2 regions of the Pantoea sp. sgz302252 genome follow, and region 2 is predicted to be linked to the other one. Evidence: predicted binding sites of a transcription regulator. Region 2 holds the regulator's gene; the other holds the start of a gene.
What was found. The regulator PhoB, encoded in region 2, activates phosphate uptake and scavenging genes when phosphate is short. The targets are predictions, from matches to a motif close to CTGTCATAAAACTGNCNNAT.

Region 1: a site for PhoB is predicted at 2,790-2,809, ahead of uvrB (excinuclease ABC subunit UvrB). Genes of this name have one in related genera too.

The regions. Positions count from the first base shown of each region.
Region 1 covers NZ_JBLFJW010000009.1:9,220-13,648, reverse strand. Annotated here, with positions in the region: gene pmrB (two-component system sensor histidine kinase PmrB) at 1-235, shown strand, start outside; gene uvrB (excinuclease ABC subunit UvrB) at 517-2,538, opposite strand; gene ACLW56_RS08810 (ABC transporter ATP-binding protein) at 3,293-4,015, shown strand; gene bioD (dethiobiotin synthase) at 3,990-4,429, opposite strand, start outside.
Region 2 covers NZ_JBLFJW010000029.1:19,656-24,084, reverse strand. Annotated here, with positions in the region: gene sbcC (exonuclease subunit SbcC) at 1-865, opposite strand, end outside; gene sbcD (exonuclease subunit SbcD) at 862-2,064, opposite strand; gene phoB (phosphate response regulator transcription factor PhoB) at 2,238-2,927, shown strand; gene phoR (phosphate regulon sensor histidine kinase PhoR) at 2,949-4,244, shown strand.

The sequences.
Region 1 (4,429 bases), on a different contig from region 2:
AGTCGATAAAGGGATGATGGCGGTTGAAGATGAAGGCCCGGGCATTGATGAAGCGAAAAGTGGCGAGTTGAGTAAAGCATTTGTGCGGATGGACAGCCGGTACGGCGGGATCGGACTTGGGCTCAGCATTGTTACCCGCATCGCACAGTTGCACGATGCGCAGTTCTTTCTGCATAACCGTAAATCGGTGTCGGGCGTGAAAGCGTGGGTGAAATTTTCCCGCCGTGGGCGTTAATCAGTAAGTCAAAATCCACTGATGGAAAAAGCCGATGACGATAAGAAAGGAAACCAGAACGGTGAGTGTTGTTAACAAATCCTGTTTTTGCATGACGCTACCCTCATTAAAGTGAAGGTAGTATCGCCTGGTTACATTAACGGAACATTAAGACCCTGGCCGCCGAGTGTGACCGGGGTCTTAATTTTTGATTCATTGCCCGGCGGCGCTACGCTTGCCAGGCCTACAAACCCCGGATAAACGTAGGCCGGTATAAGGCGAAGCCGCCATCCGGCGTGGCTCTACGAAGCAGCAATAAACAGATCTCGCAGTTGGTGTAAACGGTCTCGCACCTCTGCCGCCTCTTCGAATTCGAGATTCTGCGCATGCTTCATCATCTGCGTTTCCAGCTCGCTGATTTTCTGCTGCAGCGCTTTCGGGGTCAGTGCCAGTTCAGCCGCTTCAACATCGGCAGCAGAGCGCCCTTTACCCCGGCCTTTGCCTTTGGCCTTCACGATATTCTCGCCAAACGACAGAATATCGACCACTTTCTTGTTCAGGCCCTGCGGCACAATGCCATTTTCTTCGTTGTATCGTTCCTGCTTCTCGCGGCGGCGCTCGGTTTCACCCATCGCCTTCGCCATCGACGGCGTGATTTTATCGGCATAGAGAATCGCTTTGCCGTTAACGTTACGCGCCGCGCGGCCCATGGTCTGGATAAGCGAACGTTCAGAACGCAGGAAGCCTTCTTTATCCGCATCCAGAATCGCCACCAGCGAGACTTCTGGCATGTCGAGGCCTTCCCTCAACAAGTTAATGCCAACCAGCACGTCGAACTCGCCGAGGCGTAAATCACGGATGATTTCCATACGTTCAACGGTATCGATGTCCGAATGCAGGTACCGCACACGCTCGCCGTGTTCTTCCAGATATTCGGTTAAATCTTCGGCCATGCGTTTGGTCAGCGTGGTGACCAGCACACGTTCGTTGATAGCTACACGCAAACGGATTTCAGAAAGCAGGTCATCAACCTGCGTGCCGACAGGACGCACTTCGATAATCGGGTCCAGCAGACCGGTTGGACGCACGACCTGATCGACCACATCGCCGCCTGATTTCTCAAGCTCGTAGTTGCCCGGTGTGGCCGACACGTAAATGGTCTGCGGTGCCAGGCCTTCAAATTCTTCAAACTTCAGCGGGCGGTTATCCAGCGCTGACGGCAGACGGAAGCCGTATTCCACCAGCGTCTCTTTACGCGCCCTGTCGCCGCGGTACATCCCGCCAATTTGCGGCACGGTGACGTGGGATTCATCAATCACCAGCAGGCCGTCTGCCGGAAGGTAGTCAAACAGCGTCGGTGGCGGCTCGCCCGGCCCGCGCCCGGAGAGAAAGCGAGAGTAGTTTTCAATGCCCGAGCAATAGCCCAGCTCGTTCATCATTTCGAGGTCAAACTGCGTACGCTGCGACAGGCGCTGTTCTTCAAGCAGTTTGTTGTTCTCCAGCAGCACTTTGCGGCGGTCGACCAGCTCTTCTTTGATCTCTTCCATCGCCTGCAAAATACGTTCACGCGGGGTGACGTAGTGCGTTTTCGGGTACACCGTAAAGCGCTGGATGGTCGATTCCAGCTGCCCTGTCAGCGGATCGAACAGCGACAGACGCTCGACTTCTTCATCAAACAGTTCCACGCGTAGCGCAATGTCGTCGGATTCCGCAGGGAAAATATCTATCACTTCACCGCGCACGCGGAAAGTACCACGCTGGAACGCCTGATCGTTGCGGGCATATTGCAGCTCCGCCAGACGGCGCAAAATGGAGCGTTGATCGATGATCATGCCGACCGTCAGGTGCAGCATCATTTTCAGGTACAGGTCAGGATCACCCAGACCATAAATAGCCGAAACAGAAGCCACCACGATAACGTCGCGGCGTTCAAGCATCGCTTTGGTGGCGGATAAGCGCATCTGCTCGATGTGTTCGTTCACCGAAGCGTCTTTCTCGATAAAGGTATCGGAACTTGGGACGTACGCTTCAGGCTGGTAGTAATCGTAGTAGGAGACGAAAAATTCCACCGCGTTCTCTGGGAAGAACTCTTTCATCTCGCCATAAAGCTGTGCCGCCAGGGTTTTGTTGGGCGCGAGGATCATGGTGGGGCGCTGAAGATCCGCAATCACGTTGGCGATAGTAAACGTTTTCCCTGACCCGGTTACGCCCAGCAGCGTTTGATGCGCCAGGCCATCTTCCAGCCCTTCTTTCAGGCGACGAATGGCTTCAGGCTGATCCCCGGAGGGACGAAAAGCAGAATGCAGTTTTAACGGTTTACTCATGGGTAACAACCTGATGAAGGGGAAACGGGCGGACGCTTAATTCTACTCTCCGCAGCAAAATTTGCCAATCAAAAATACTGGATAAAAAAACAGTACCGCATTATCGTATCTGTGTTACCGCTTCCACAAGCAAGCAACTGTGGCGGAAATTTACGCTGTGACAAGATAAAACACCTGTCCGGGTGGGTTATCCCCAGAACTTTTCCATTTTTAACATTTGTCAATATAGGTAATGAATCTTTTGTGGCGGCGGGTGACACTTTTCTTACAGGCATTGATTTTATACAACCACTTGATTAAAAAAGAAAATATTAAAAAGCCGCGTTTCGCAGCAATTCGGCGGGAAGCCGCGTATTCTCTCGCTCATCGTTAGTTTTCTAACTCTAATGCACAAGGTTATCCACAGGAATGGTGGATAACTGTCTGCAGCCCAACGCCCCTGCCACTCGCGCAAAACGCTTCAGGTCAGACAACGCGTCAGGGAAAAAATATTTATCGTTCTTTTTTGCGTTTAATCAGTAAAGCATCTGCCATTTTGCACTGAGAGATCGCTCGCAAATCCAGCATTCTCACTGCACCACAGCGCTTCATAACAGGCACTGCCAAAGTGCACCCGTTGCGCCTTTAGCCTGTCAATTGTGCGGTTTCTTACGGCTCTGTCTGAAAAAAAGCGCCGGGCGGGATGTTTCGCTGTTCTGGCAAGGGAATTGCAGAATCTTATCGCCACCGATGGCACACCACGAAGGAGAGGCCCATGTTGAGTTTACGCGCAGTGAATCACTATTACGGCAGTCAGCATACGCTCTGGAACGTTGACCTCGACCTCGAACCCGGGCGCTGCACCTGCCTGATGGGACTGCCGGGAATGGGAAAAACCACCCTCATCAACTGTATTGCGGGCTATCAGGACATCGAAAGCGGCAGCATCTTCTGGCATGAGGCCAGTGGGCCGCCTTGTGATTTGCAGACCCTTTCACCGCCGCTACGGGCCGCAATGGGCATCGGTTACGTCCCGCAGGACAAACGCATTTTTTCGCAAATGACCGTCGAGGAAAATCTGCGTATTGCACAGAGAGCAGGCAGCGACGGTTTTACGCCTCAGGGACACGATATCTATGAGCTCCTGCCAGAACTCTACCCGTTACGGCAAGTGAAGGGGTCCGCGCTGAGTGAAGACACGCAATATCAGCTGGCACTGGCTGGCGCACTGGTCACACAGCCGAAACTGCTGATCCTCGACGAGCCGACGCGAGGCATGGGGCAAGGGTTCATGCATAAATTGGGGGATTTTATTGTGCGCCTGAATCGCGAGCTCGGATTGACGGTGTTGCTCGCCGAGCAACACCTGTCGTTTATTAGCCGGGTCGCCGACAGATTTTGCCTGCTGCACCGTGGGCGTAACGTGGCGCAAGGCAATGTTCAGCAGTTGGATACCCGGCTACTGGAACAGTTTATGACCCAGAATGAAGTGCTGTGAGCGTGAGATACTGCCCTGGCTCAGCGGCCTCCGGGCCCTGTTCCAGCCAGGGAATTTCCCCCAGACACGGCGCTGGCAGCATGCGCGTTAGCGTCGCCAGATATTCCTGATGCCGTTTGCCAGGTGGAACAACGTCGTTGGCTATCCAGCCCGCTAATGTCAGCCCTGCCTGCTGAATGGCCTGCGCCGTGAGCACCGCGTGATTGATGCAGCCGAGTTTTACCCCCACCACCAGAATCACCGGCAACTGTTCAGCCTTAACCCAATCAGCAAAGGTTGTGGACGATGAAAGCGGCGTATACCAGCCTCCAGCGCCTTCAACCAGCACCCAATCGGCTTTGGCTTCGAGCGCTCGTAATCCCCGCGACATTACCTGCATGTCGATCGGGCGCTGCTCATCTTCGCTCACAATGT
Region 2 (4,429 bases):
CTGGCTGGGCAAGCGCCAATGCTGCCAGTTGCGGCTGTGCGTCGCTCAGTGCTTGCTGTGCACTTGCGAGGGCTGCTTGCGAACGCTGATGTGCTTCGCGCATTTCAGCCTCTCGGGTGAGCCATTGTTGCCAGCCCTGAATGCGAAGCTGCGTGCTCTGTTGCTGCTTTTCTTCGTCAGTGAGTGCCTGCAAACGTTGCTGCAAAGCCTGCTGTTGTTCGTCGCTTAGCAACACCATGCCCGATGCCTGAGCCTGTAGCTTTTCCAGACTGATTTTGGCTTCTTTGTGCTTCTCAAACACCATCGCGGAAATCTGACCGTAGATTTCTGTGCCGGTCAGTTCTTCAAGCAGCTCTGCTCGCTCTTTCGGTTTGGCATTCAGGAACGCGGCGAACTGGCCCTGAGAGAGCATCATCGAACGGGTAAAACGGCCGTAATCCAGCCCGGTGAGCGAGGCGGTAAGATCCAGCTTTTCTTTCACTTTCTCGGCAAGGATTTCGCCCGTGTCGCAGCGTGAGAGTTCCACTCGCGGCGCCTGGAGGTTACCGTCTGGCTGATTTCGTGCCCGGTTTTGGCTCCAGAAAGCGCGATAGGCGGTGCCCTTCACTTCAAACTCAACTTCGGCCAGACATTCGGCGGTATCGCGGGTCATCAAATCATTTTGCGATTGCGACAGCGTGCTGAGTCTCGGTGTCTCGTGATACAGCGCCAGACAGATGGCATCCAGCAGCGTGGTTTTCCCGGCTCCAGTGGGGCCAGTGATAGCAAACAACCCGTTGCTGGCGAAGGGCTCCTGGGTGAAATCGATTTTCCATTCGCCCTTCAGCGAGTTCAGATTTTTCAGCCGCAGACTTAAAATTTTCATGGCTGTTCCTCGCTGGACAGGGCGCTCAGGGTTTCGTTGAAGAGCTGATGGAGGCGTTGTTGTTGCGGTTCTTCTAAGGTTTCCAGCGCCAGACGGCGTTCAAACACTTCTTCTACTTTCAGTTCGCTCAGCGTTTCCCGATGCTCGCTTGCCATGATGCGCTCGCGTTGTTCGCGGCTGCGACGCACCAGCAGCACTTCGACGGGCAGCGTTTCGGTCAGGGTTTGAATTTTGCGTTGGATATCGTGCAGGTATTCGTCGCTGGTCATTTCGATGTCGAGCCACACCGGCTGGCTGTTATCGGCCTCTCGCCACTGTTCAAGCTGCGTACTGATGCTGCCAAAATCCCCTTTTAATACCGCCAGTGGCTGAGTGACTGGCACCTCCAGCGGCAGGACTTCCGCCAGTTTTCCGGCCTCAAAACTCACCAGATTGACGGTTTTGGTTTTGCCTGTTTCATCAAAGCTTAGGGAAATTGGGGAGCCGCAGTAGCGAATGTGCTCGGTGCCGCCAATCTTCTGTGCGCGGTGAATATGCCCAAGGGCGATGTAATCCGCAGGCGGGAAGTTCTGCGCCGGGAAGGCATCCAGCGTGCCGATATAGATGTCACGTACTGCGTCACTTTTGCTGGCGCCCACGGTGGTCAGATGCCCGGTGGCAATGATCGGCAACGTGCGCTCGCCGCGCAGGTCGCATGCCTGGCTGTACTGCTGCTGATAATACCCGGTGATGGCCTGTAATAAATGCTGCTGCTTTTCACCCGCAGAGGCACCAGCCTGGCTAACAATCACATCACGCGGGCGTAAAAAGGGGACTGGGCAAAGAATGGCACCTGGCGTGCCATCCCGAAGCATTAATTCACACGGGGGCGTGCCGCTGCCCGCGACAACTTTTGTATTCAGAAAGGCGAGAATATCGCGTGATTCATTCAGCGTGGCCACAGAATCATGGTTTCCCGCCAGCACGACCAACTGACAGCCTGTTTGCTGAAGCTGAACGACAAAACGGTTGTACAGCTCGCGGGCATAACTTGGCGGCGAACCGGTATCAAAAATGTCGCCCGCCACAATAATGGCATCCACCTGCTGCGCTTCGGCGGTCGCCAGCAGCCAGTCAAGAAAAGCTTGATGTTCGGCGGCGCGGCTTTTGCTGTAAAAATTCTGGCCGAGATGCCAGTCAGAGGTGTGTAGGATGCGCATAATCAGTCCATGGCGTGAAAGCGTGGCAGCAAGTATAAACATTTAACGATAACAGGGCGATGACTGCGCGGATTCGGTGTCATAATCAAAAAATCGCTATCATAAATCTGTCATAAAACTGACGCATACTAGCGCCGCATTGCATACATATGACTAATAACACGGGACAAATAATGGCGAGACGTATTCTGGTCGTTGAAGATGAAGCGCCGATCCGCGAGATGGTGTGCTTCGTCCTGGAGCAAAATGGCTTCCAGCCTTTAGAAGCTGAAGATTATGACAGTGCCGTTAACCAGATGAATGAGCCCTGGCCCGATCTGGTTCTGCTGGACTGGATGCTGCCGGGCGGTTCCGGGATCCAGTTTATCAAGCACCTGAAACGCGAAGCGCTGACCCGCGACATTCCGGTCGTGATGCTGACGGCGCGTGGCGAAGAAGAAGACAGGGTTCGCGGTCTGGAAACAGGCGCAGATGATTACATCACCAAGCCTTTCTCACCGAAAGAGCTGGTGGCACGTATTAAAGCGGTCATGCGTCGTATTTCGCCGATGGCCGTGGAAGAAGTTATCGAGATGCAGGGATTAAGCCTCGATCCGTCTTCGCACCGCGTGATGACCGGCGAAAATCCGCTGGACATGGGGCCAACGGAATTTAAACTGCTGCACTTCTTTATGACTCACCCGGAACGTGTTTATAGCCGCGAACAGCTGCTGAACAATGTCTGGGGAACCAACGTTTATGTGGAAGACAGGACGGTCGATGTGCACATTCGCCGCCTGCGTAAAGCGCTGGAACACAGTGGTCACGATCGGATGGTGCAAACCGTTCGCGGCACGGGCTATCGTTTCTCTGCCCGTTTCTGACAATTGACTGGAGTGTGACCCGTGCTTGAACGGTTGTCATGGAAAAGGCTGGTTTTCGAGCTGATCCTCTGTTGTATCCCGGCCCTGATCCTCGGGGCAATTTTCGGTTACTTGCCCTGGTTTTTACTGGTGGCGGTGACCGGGCTGCTGGTGTGGCATTTCTGGAACCTGCTGCGCCTCTCCTGGTGGCTGTGGGTTGACCGAAGCATGACGCCCCCGCCGGGCAGCGGCAGCTGGGAGCCCTTGCTGTACGGGCTTCACCAGATGCAGATGCGTAATAAAAAGCGCCGTCGCGAGTTGGGCAGCCTGATCAAACGCTTTCGCAGTGGGGCAGAGTCCTTGCCGGATGCGGTGGTGCTGACCACCGAAGAAGGGGCGATGTTCTGGTGTAATGGCCTGGCGCAGCAAATGCTGAATCTGCGCTGGCCGGACGATAACGGCCAGAACATTCTCAACCTGTTGCGCTATCCCGAATTCTCCCGTTACCTGAAAACCCGCGACTTCACGAAGCCGCTCAATCTGGTGCTCAACACCGGGCGGCATCTGGAAATTCGCGTGATGCCTTACACCGACAAACAGCTGTTGCTGGTGGCGCGTGATGTCACGCAAATGCACCAACTGGAAGGCGCTCGACGCAACTTCTTTGCCAACGTGAGCCACGAGCTACGCACGCCGCTCACAGTGTTGCAGGGCTATCTGGAAATGATGCAGGAGCAAACCCTGGAAGGGGCACCGCGTGAAAAAGCGCTGCACACCATGCGCGAACAAACGCAGCGAATGGAAGGGCTGGTGCGCCAGCTACTGACGCTCTCACGCATCGAAGCGGCACCGCTTGCGGCGTTGAATGAACGTATCGACGTGCCAATGATGCTGCGAGTCGTCGAGCGGGAAGCGCAAACGCTCAGCCAGAAAAAGCATACGCTGCATTTCGAGATAGATGATTCGCTCACGGTACTGGGCAGTGAAGAACAGTTACGTAGTGCGATGTCGAACCTTGTTTATAACGCAGTGAATCATACGCCTGAAGGCACGACCATTACCGTGCGCTGGCAGCGAGCGCCACACGGCGCGCTATTTAGCGTGGAAGATGATGGCCCAGGTATTGCGCCTGAACACATTCCGCGTCTGACTGAGCGCTTCTATCGTGTCGACAAAGCCCGTTCACGCCAGACAGGTGGCAGCGGTCTTGGGTTAGCCATTGTTAAGCATGCGGTGAATCACCACGAAAGCCGGCTCGATATCGAGAGCCAGCCAGGCAAAATGACGCGCTTTAGCTTCTTGCTGCCGGAACGTTTGATTGCCAAAAAAAGCGCCTGATTTCAGGACTGGCAGGAAAGATTGACACAAACCGGCGATAGCCGGTCTGAGAGTGATGACAAACCTCTAACGAATGAGATTTGTCATAGGGTACCGAATAAAAAAACAAGGAAAATCAATTTATTGATTTTCGGCTGCTCACCACAAAGAAGGGAAAACCACGCTTTTTCCTTCTTTGTCAGCAG